DNA from 3 places in the Lysobacter zhanggongensis genome. Region 1 is predicted to be linked to each of the others. Evidence: predicted binding sites of a transcription regulator. Region 1 holds the regulator's gene; each other region holds the start of a gene.
What was found. The regulator FliA, encoded in region 1, starts transcription of late flagellar genes. The targets are predictions, from matches to a motif close to TAAAGTTTNNCNNNCNNNGGCCGATAA.
Positions count from the first base shown of each region.

Region 2: ACKVMH_RS03905 (HDOD domain-containing protein) is a predicted target of FliA. The motif match lies at 941-967, and genes of this name have one in related genera.
Region 3: ACKVMH_RS08675 (flagellin) is a predicted target of FliA. The motif match lies at 1,483-1,509, and genes of this name have one in related genera.

Region 1 covers NZ_JBJXHK010000075.1:937-3,200, reverse strand. The annotation lists gene cheY (chemotaxis response regulator CheY) at 1-343, opposite strand, end outside; gene ACKVMH_RS11050 (RNA polymerase sigma factor FliA) at 390-1,142, opposite strand; gene ACKVMH_RS11045 (MinD/ParA family protein) at 1,139-2,032, opposite strand; partial or broken gene ACKVMH_RS11040 (flagellar biosynthesis protein FlhF) at 2,019-2,264, opposite strand, start outside.
Region 2 covers NZ_JBJXHK010000013.1:10,821-13,084, reverse strand. The annotation lists gene ACKVMH_RS03905 (HDOD domain-containing protein) at 1-904, opposite strand, end outside; gene ACKVMH_RS03900 (pyridoxamine 5'-phosphate oxidase family protein) at 1,016-1,498, shown strand; gene ACKVMH_RS03895 (biotin--protein ligase) at 1,600-1,899, shown strand; gene ACKVMH_RS03890 (lipoate--protein ligase family protein) at 1,896-2,264, shown strand, end outside.
Region 3 covers NZ_JBJXHK010000042.1:6,345-8,608, reverse strand. The annotation lists gene ACKVMH_RS08675 (flagellin) at 226-1,389, opposite strand; gene flgL (flagellar hook-associated protein FlgL) at 1,532-2,264, opposite strand, start outside.

The DNA of each region.
Region 1 (2,264 bases):
GCGTGGCCGCGGTGAACGGCTTGATCACGTAGCCGTTCACGCCGGCCTGGGCGGCCTCGATGATCTGCTCGCGCTTGGCCTCGGCCGTCACCATCAGCACCGGGGTCTTGGCCAGGGCGGCGTCGGCGCGGATCGCCTTGAGCAGGTCGATGCCGGGCATGCCGGGCATGTTCCAGTCGGTGATCACCAGGTCGAACGGACCCTTGCGCAGCTCGACCAGCGCGCTGGTGCCGTCGTCGGCCTCGGTGGTGTTGAAGAAGCCCAGGTCGTTGAGCAGGTTCTTGACGATGCGGCGCATGGTCGAGAAGTCGTCGACGATGAGGATCTTGATGTTCTTTTCCATGGGTCAGGCTCGTGCGGGTGTTCGGGAATGGGGGGCAGCGGCGCAGTCAGACGTCCTGGTCGAGCTGGGCTTCCTCGCGCCAGTCGCCCAGGCGCGCGCGCAGGCGCAACATCGCCTGGCCGTGGATCTGGCAGACCCGCGACTCGCTGATCGACAGCACCGCGCCGATCTCGCGCAGGTTGAGCTCCTGCTCGTAGTACAGCGACAGCACCAGCTGCTCGCGTTCGGGCAGGTCGCCGATGGCGCCGCCGAGGGCTTCGCGGAACGCGGTGTGCTCGAACTCGCGCGCCGGGGTCGCGTTGGCGGTGGACGCCAGCCGCGGCTCGCCGTCGTGCTCCTCCAGGTGCGCATCCAGGCTGATCAGCTGGCCGCGCGCGGCATCCTCCAGCATGCGGTGGTACTCATCGAGCGAGACCTCGAGCCGGGCGGCGACCTCCTGCGCGGAGGCGGCACGGCCGGTGTCCTGCTCGACACCGCGGGTGGCGGCGACCACGTCGCGGTACTTGCGATGGACCGACCGCGGCACCCAATCGCCACGGCGGATCTCGTCGATCATCGCGCCGCGGATGCGGATGCTGGCGTAGGTCTCGAATGCAGCGCCCTGGTCGGCCTGGAAATTGCGACCGGCGTCGATCAGGCCAAGCATGCCGGCCTGGATCAGGTCGTCGACCTCGACGCTGGCCGGCAGGCGCGCGGCGAGGTGGTGGGCGATGCGGCGCACCAGCTCGCCGTGGCGCTCGACGATGAGCGCCGTGTCGCTGGGCTGGTGGGCGCGGTAGGCGGCTGCGGCGGTGCTCATGCGGCGGCACTCCGGGACGGTTGCGCGATCAGGCGCTCCATGAAGAACTCGACGTGGCCGCGCGGGCCCTGCGGACTCTGCCACTGGCCGGCACGGCGGGCGATGTCGCGGAACGCGGCCGAGGCGGGTGCCGACGGGAACGCGTCGACCACCGCTTCCTGCCGCTGCACTGCGCGGCGCAGCCATTCGTCGCGCGGGATCGCGCCCAGGTAGTTGAGGGTCACGTCGAGGAACTTGGAGGTGACGCGCTGCAGCTTGTCGAACAGCTGGCGCCCCTCGGCCGCGTGCTGCACCTGGTTGGCGAGGATCTGCACCCGGCTGACGCCGCGGTCGCGGCTGAGCACCTTGATCAGCGCGTAGGCATCGGTGACCGAGGCCGGCTCGTCGCAGACCACCACGATCACGTCCTGCGCCGCTTGGCAGAAGGTCAGCACGCCGTCTGCGATGCCGGCCGCGTTGTCGACCACCATGGTGTCGATCGGCACGTCCAGCTGGCTGAAGGCGTGCACCAGGCCGACGTGCTGCTGCGGCAGCAGCTCGGTCATGTGGCGCTTGCCGGAAGCGGCCGGGACGATCCACATCCCGCCGGGGCCTTCAAGCAATGTGTCGCGCAGCTCGCAGCGACCGGCCAGCACGTCGGCCAGGGTGAAGCGGGGCGACAGCCCGAGCATCACGTCGACGTTGGCCAGGCCCAGGTCGGTGTCCAGCAGCAGGGTGCGCTGGCCGGCGTTCTGCAGCGACAGCGCGAGGTTGACCGAGACGTTGGTCTTGCCGACGCCGCCCTTGCCGCTGGCGACCGCGATCACTCTGACGGGAGCGGGGCGCACGGACTCCGGCGCAGCGCCGGGCTGCGCCGCCGGGAAAGCGGGATTGTGGTCAGGCGACGGCATGACGGTCCTCGGTGGCAAGGGGGTTATCGGCAGCACGGCGCAATTTCTCCAGTTGCAGCACGAGGCGGGAGGCGTCGGCGTGGGCGAGGTCGGTCGCGACCTGCTGTCCGGCGGTGGTGTAGGCCAGGCTCAGGCCGTTGCGGATCACGGTCGACAGCGCGGCGCCGAGGCGGCCGGTCTCGTCGAGCTTGGTCAGCACCACGCCCTCGGGCGTGGCCATGCGGTACCGGCG
Region 2 (2,264 bases), on a different contig from region 1:
CCCACTTGCGCGCCAGCCGGCACGCGGTCGGCGCCGCCCATTGGTCCAGCAGGCCCGCCGCGAGCGACGCGTTGGCCACCAGGCCGCGCTGGCGGGCGTACTGGTCGCGCACCACACGGGTGACGATGGTCGCGCCCAGCCCGTGCAACAGCCCCAGCAACTGCGCGGCGAATGCGTCGTCGCGCTCGACCAGCTTGGCGTGGTCGGCCGCGGCGGCCGCCGACAGCAGCGTGTGTTCCCAGGTGACCGGCGCGAAGCGGGCGAAGACACCGCCGCCGGCGCCCATCACCGGTTGCACCAGCACCGCCGCGATGATCTGGCGGATGCCGTCGGTGCCGACCAGCGCCACCGCCCGCTCGATGCTCTCGACCGGCTTGGACTGGACCCGGTACAGGGCGCTATTGGCGTAACGCAGCAGGTTGCCAGCCAGCGCCGGGTCGCGCGCGATGATCGCCGCGATGGCCCTGCCCGACGCGTCGGGGTCGTTGACCTTGCGCATCAGTTGCGGCAGCAGGTTCGGCCGGCGGGGGGTGTAGTGCGGGCGGGCCTCGATGTGCTCCAGCACCTCGACCGTCCCTGCCACCACCTCGGCGTGGCCGGGGCGCATAACCACCGGCTTGCCACCCAGCGCCACCGCGTGGAACCGCCCCAGCAGGTCGCGCGCGAGCACTGCGGGGTCGGCCGCATCGACCGGAACGGCAGGGTCGGCCGCGTCCTCCACCGGCTCGGAATCGTCACCGTGAACGGGCGAAGCGGCCGTCGTCGCCCGGAGCACCGCCGGCGCGCGACGCAGGTGCCACCAGCCCGCCGCCACCGCAAGCAGCGCCAGCACGATGCCCGCGACCACGCCCATCTCCGATCCGCCCATGCCGCCCATCGCTTCCCCTTCGGCCGTCCTGTCCATCGATCCCCGGCCATGCAGGCACGTGGGCACGCCCCGATAACGGCCGCCGCGCTAGAACCTGAAGCGCCGCAGGAGACCTGCGCCCTCTCCCCCCAAACAAGCGAGGCACCCATGCCCACACCACAGGAACTCGAAGCCCGCCTCTGGAAAGCGCTCGACAAGGACCGCACCGTCATGCTCGGCGTCCACGAGGCCGATGGCCACATCCATCCCATGACGGCGCTGGTGGAGAACGAGCGCTCGCCGATCTGGTTCTTCACCTCGCGCGACACCGAACTCGCCCAGCAACTGGCGACGCCCCGCCCGGGCTTTGCCACCTTCGCCTCGAAGGACCACGAGCTGTTCGCGGTGATCAACGGCAACCTGCGCATCGACAACGACCGCGCGGTCATTGACCGCCTGTGGAACCCGTTCATCGCTGCATGGTTCGAAGGTGGCAAGGACGACCCGAAGGTCACTCTGCTGCGCTTCGATGCCGGCCCCGCGCAGCTCTGGGAAAACGAGAACAGCCTGCTGGCCGGGGTGAAGATGCTCTTGGGCGCCGACCCGAAGAAGGACTACCAGGACAAGGTGGCGGACGTCGACCTGCGCTGACGCCGGCGGGCACGCACTCCACCGATCCGGCGGCACCTGACCCAGGTCAGGTGGCCGCCCCGGGGTACCGCGTAGCATCCGGCCCAAAGACGGAGGCACGCATGCACGGCGAGTACAAGGTTCCCGGCGGCAAGCTGGTGGTGGTCGATCTCGACATCGACGCGGGCCGGTTGGCCAACGTCCAGGTCAGCGGCGACTTCTTCCTGCATCCCGATTCGGTGCTGGCGACCATCAACGCGGCACTGGAGGGGCTGCCGGCCGACGCGACCGAAGGCCGGCTGGCCACCGTCGTGCGGGACGCGCTCGCGCCGGGATCGACCTTGTACGGCATCACGCCGGAAGGCGTCGCGGTGGCGGTGCGCCGCGCACTCGAGGCGTGGCTGCCGGAGGCCGGGGCATGAGTGGCAGCAACTGGCGCGACCACGACTGGCAGCTGATCCACGCGCCGGCGCAACCCCCCGCCCTGCACATGGCGCTGGACGACGTGCTGATGGACGAGGTCGGTCGCGGCCACCGCCCGCCCACCCTGCGCATCTGGGAATGGGCCGGCCCGGCGGTGGTGATCGGGCGCTTCCAGTCGCTGCGCAATGAGGTCGATGCCGAGGCCGCCGAACGCCACGGCATCGAGGTGGTGCGGCGCATCAGTGGCGGCGGCGCGATGTTCATCGAGCCGGGCAACACCATCACCTACTCGATCGTCGCGCCGGACTCGCTGGTCGACGGCATGGGGTTCGAGCAGGCCTACGCATACATGGACGAGTGGGTG
Region 3 (2,264 bases), on a different contig from region 1:
GGGTGCTGGAAGGAACGATCCAGAATGCCGTGGCAAGAACCGTTCCGCCGGGTTGTTGACGCCGGTTAACGCCGCGCCTTGCCTTGTTATTGGTAACGGCCGCGCGAGGTGGGGCTTTAGTGCCGCCGCGCCGGCGCACCGGCGGCCAGGCAACAAAAAACCGGCCAGGGCAGTGCCACTGGCCGGTTCCGGAGAGACGAGGATCTCCCGTGGTACTGCGGTCGATCAGCGCAGCAGGCTGAGCACGCTCTGCGACGACTGGTTGGCCTGCGCCAGCATCGCGGTACCGGCCTGCTGCAGGATCTGCGTGCGCGACAGGTTGGCGGTCTCCTTGGCGTAGTCGGCGTCCATGATCCGGCTGCGGGCAGCGGAAAGGTTCTCCGAACCGGTCTGCAGGTTGGTAACCACCGAGGAGAAGCGGTTCTGCACGGCACCGAGGTCGGCGCGGGCGTCGTTGACGGCCTTCAGGGCGGCGTCCATGGCGAGCATGGCGTTGTCCGCACCTTCTGCGGTGGAGATGTCGAGGTCGGCGAAACCGGTGTGGGATGCGCCTGGGGTAACGGTGGCCGTACCGTCTGCCGTCGCAAGGCCAGTCACGTTGGTCAGCGTACCCACGGTCAGCGTTTCATCAGTGGAGGTGATGGTGCCGTCGGCTGCCATGGTCACGTTGGCCAAGCCGGGGTTGTTGGCGGTGTCCGCCTTCGCGGTATCAAAGGCAGTCTTCAGCTCAGCCAGGGCCAGTGCGCTCGTCGTATTGGCGGCGTTGGCGGCAATGCTGATCGTCGACCCGTTGACCTGGAACGACGCCGCATCTGCAGGCGTGGTGACAGCGGCAGTCTGGGTCTGACTGTAGGTCGTGGTGCTCGGCTCGGTCCAAGTGCCCAGTGCGTCGATGTTGGCATCGGCGATGGCGGCGATGTCGATCGTCTCACCCTGGTTGGCGCCGACCTGGAACGACTGCGCGGTGAAGTCGCCGTTCAGCAGTTTGGTGCCGTTGAAGTTGGTGGTGTCGGCGACGCGGTCGATCTCCGACATCAGCTGGTCGACTTCCTTCTGCAGGGCGGCGCGGTCGTCAGTCGAGTTGGTGGCGTTGCGCGACTGCACGGCCAGCTCGCGGATGCGCTGCAGGTTGTTGCCGATCTCGCCCAGCGCGCCTTCGGCGGTCTGCGCCAGCGAGATGCCGTCGTTGGCGTTGCGGGCGGCCTGGTCCATGCCGCGGATCTGGGTGGTGAAGCGCTCGGAGATGGCGAGGCCGGCAGCGTCGTCCTTGGCGCTGTTGATGCGCAGGCCCGACGACAGGCGCTGGATGGTGGTGCCGAGGTCGGCGCTGTTGGCAGTCAGGTTGCGCTGCGCATTGAGCGACATCACGTTGGTGTTGATGACAGACATTTGAAGGTCTCCTGGATTCGGAAGTCCGGCGTTTCGCGCCGGGTGGCGTCGCAGGGGCTTGCCGTGATCCGGTCCTGTCCGCTGCTGAGAAAGGTATCGGCGGTGTCTTGTCAAGCTTTAGCGCTTTCGCGCTTTTTTTCCGCTACAGGCGGTTGAACAGCGACAGGCCCTGGATGCGCACCGTCACCTGCTGCGCGGCCTGCAGAGCGGTGAGCTGCATCGCGAAGCGGCTGGCTGCCTCGGCGTAGTCGGTGTCACGCAGGTCCGACAGCGTGCTTTCCAGTGCGAGTGCGGTGGCGCTGCGGCTCTCGGCGGCGTGGTCGAGCGTGGACAGACGTGCGCCGGTGTCCGCGCGTGCCGCCAGCAGGTGCTCCTGCGCGGTGGCCAGGTCGCCAAGTCCTGCGGTCAACAGGTTGGTGCGGCGTGCGTTGTCCGCGGGGCTGCCGTCGGGGGCTTCCAGTGCGTCGGCCAGGCCGTCGAGGGTGGCGAAGATGTCGCGTTCGCTGGCGCGCTCGACCGTGAAGCGGTCGCCGGCCACCGGCTCGCCGCGCAGTTCCATCTGCACGCCGCCGGCGGTGATGGTCTGGCCGCTCTGCCATTGGCCGGTGCCGATCTCGGCACCGCCTGCATCGAGCACGCGGTACTGGTCGCTTCCGGTGAATTCGACGGTGACGCCAGCGCCGTTCCAGCTGGCGTGGTCGGTCACGCTGGCCGAGGCCAGCAGCACCGTGCCGGTGTTGGATGCGCCGGCGCTGCCGCGCACGATGCCGTCACCAGTGGGCACGCGGAGGAACAGCGCGCTGCCCGGATCGGTGTCGGCGACCGCTAGGTCGGGTGCGACGTCGACGTCATTGCGGCCGGCGTCGCCGGCATAG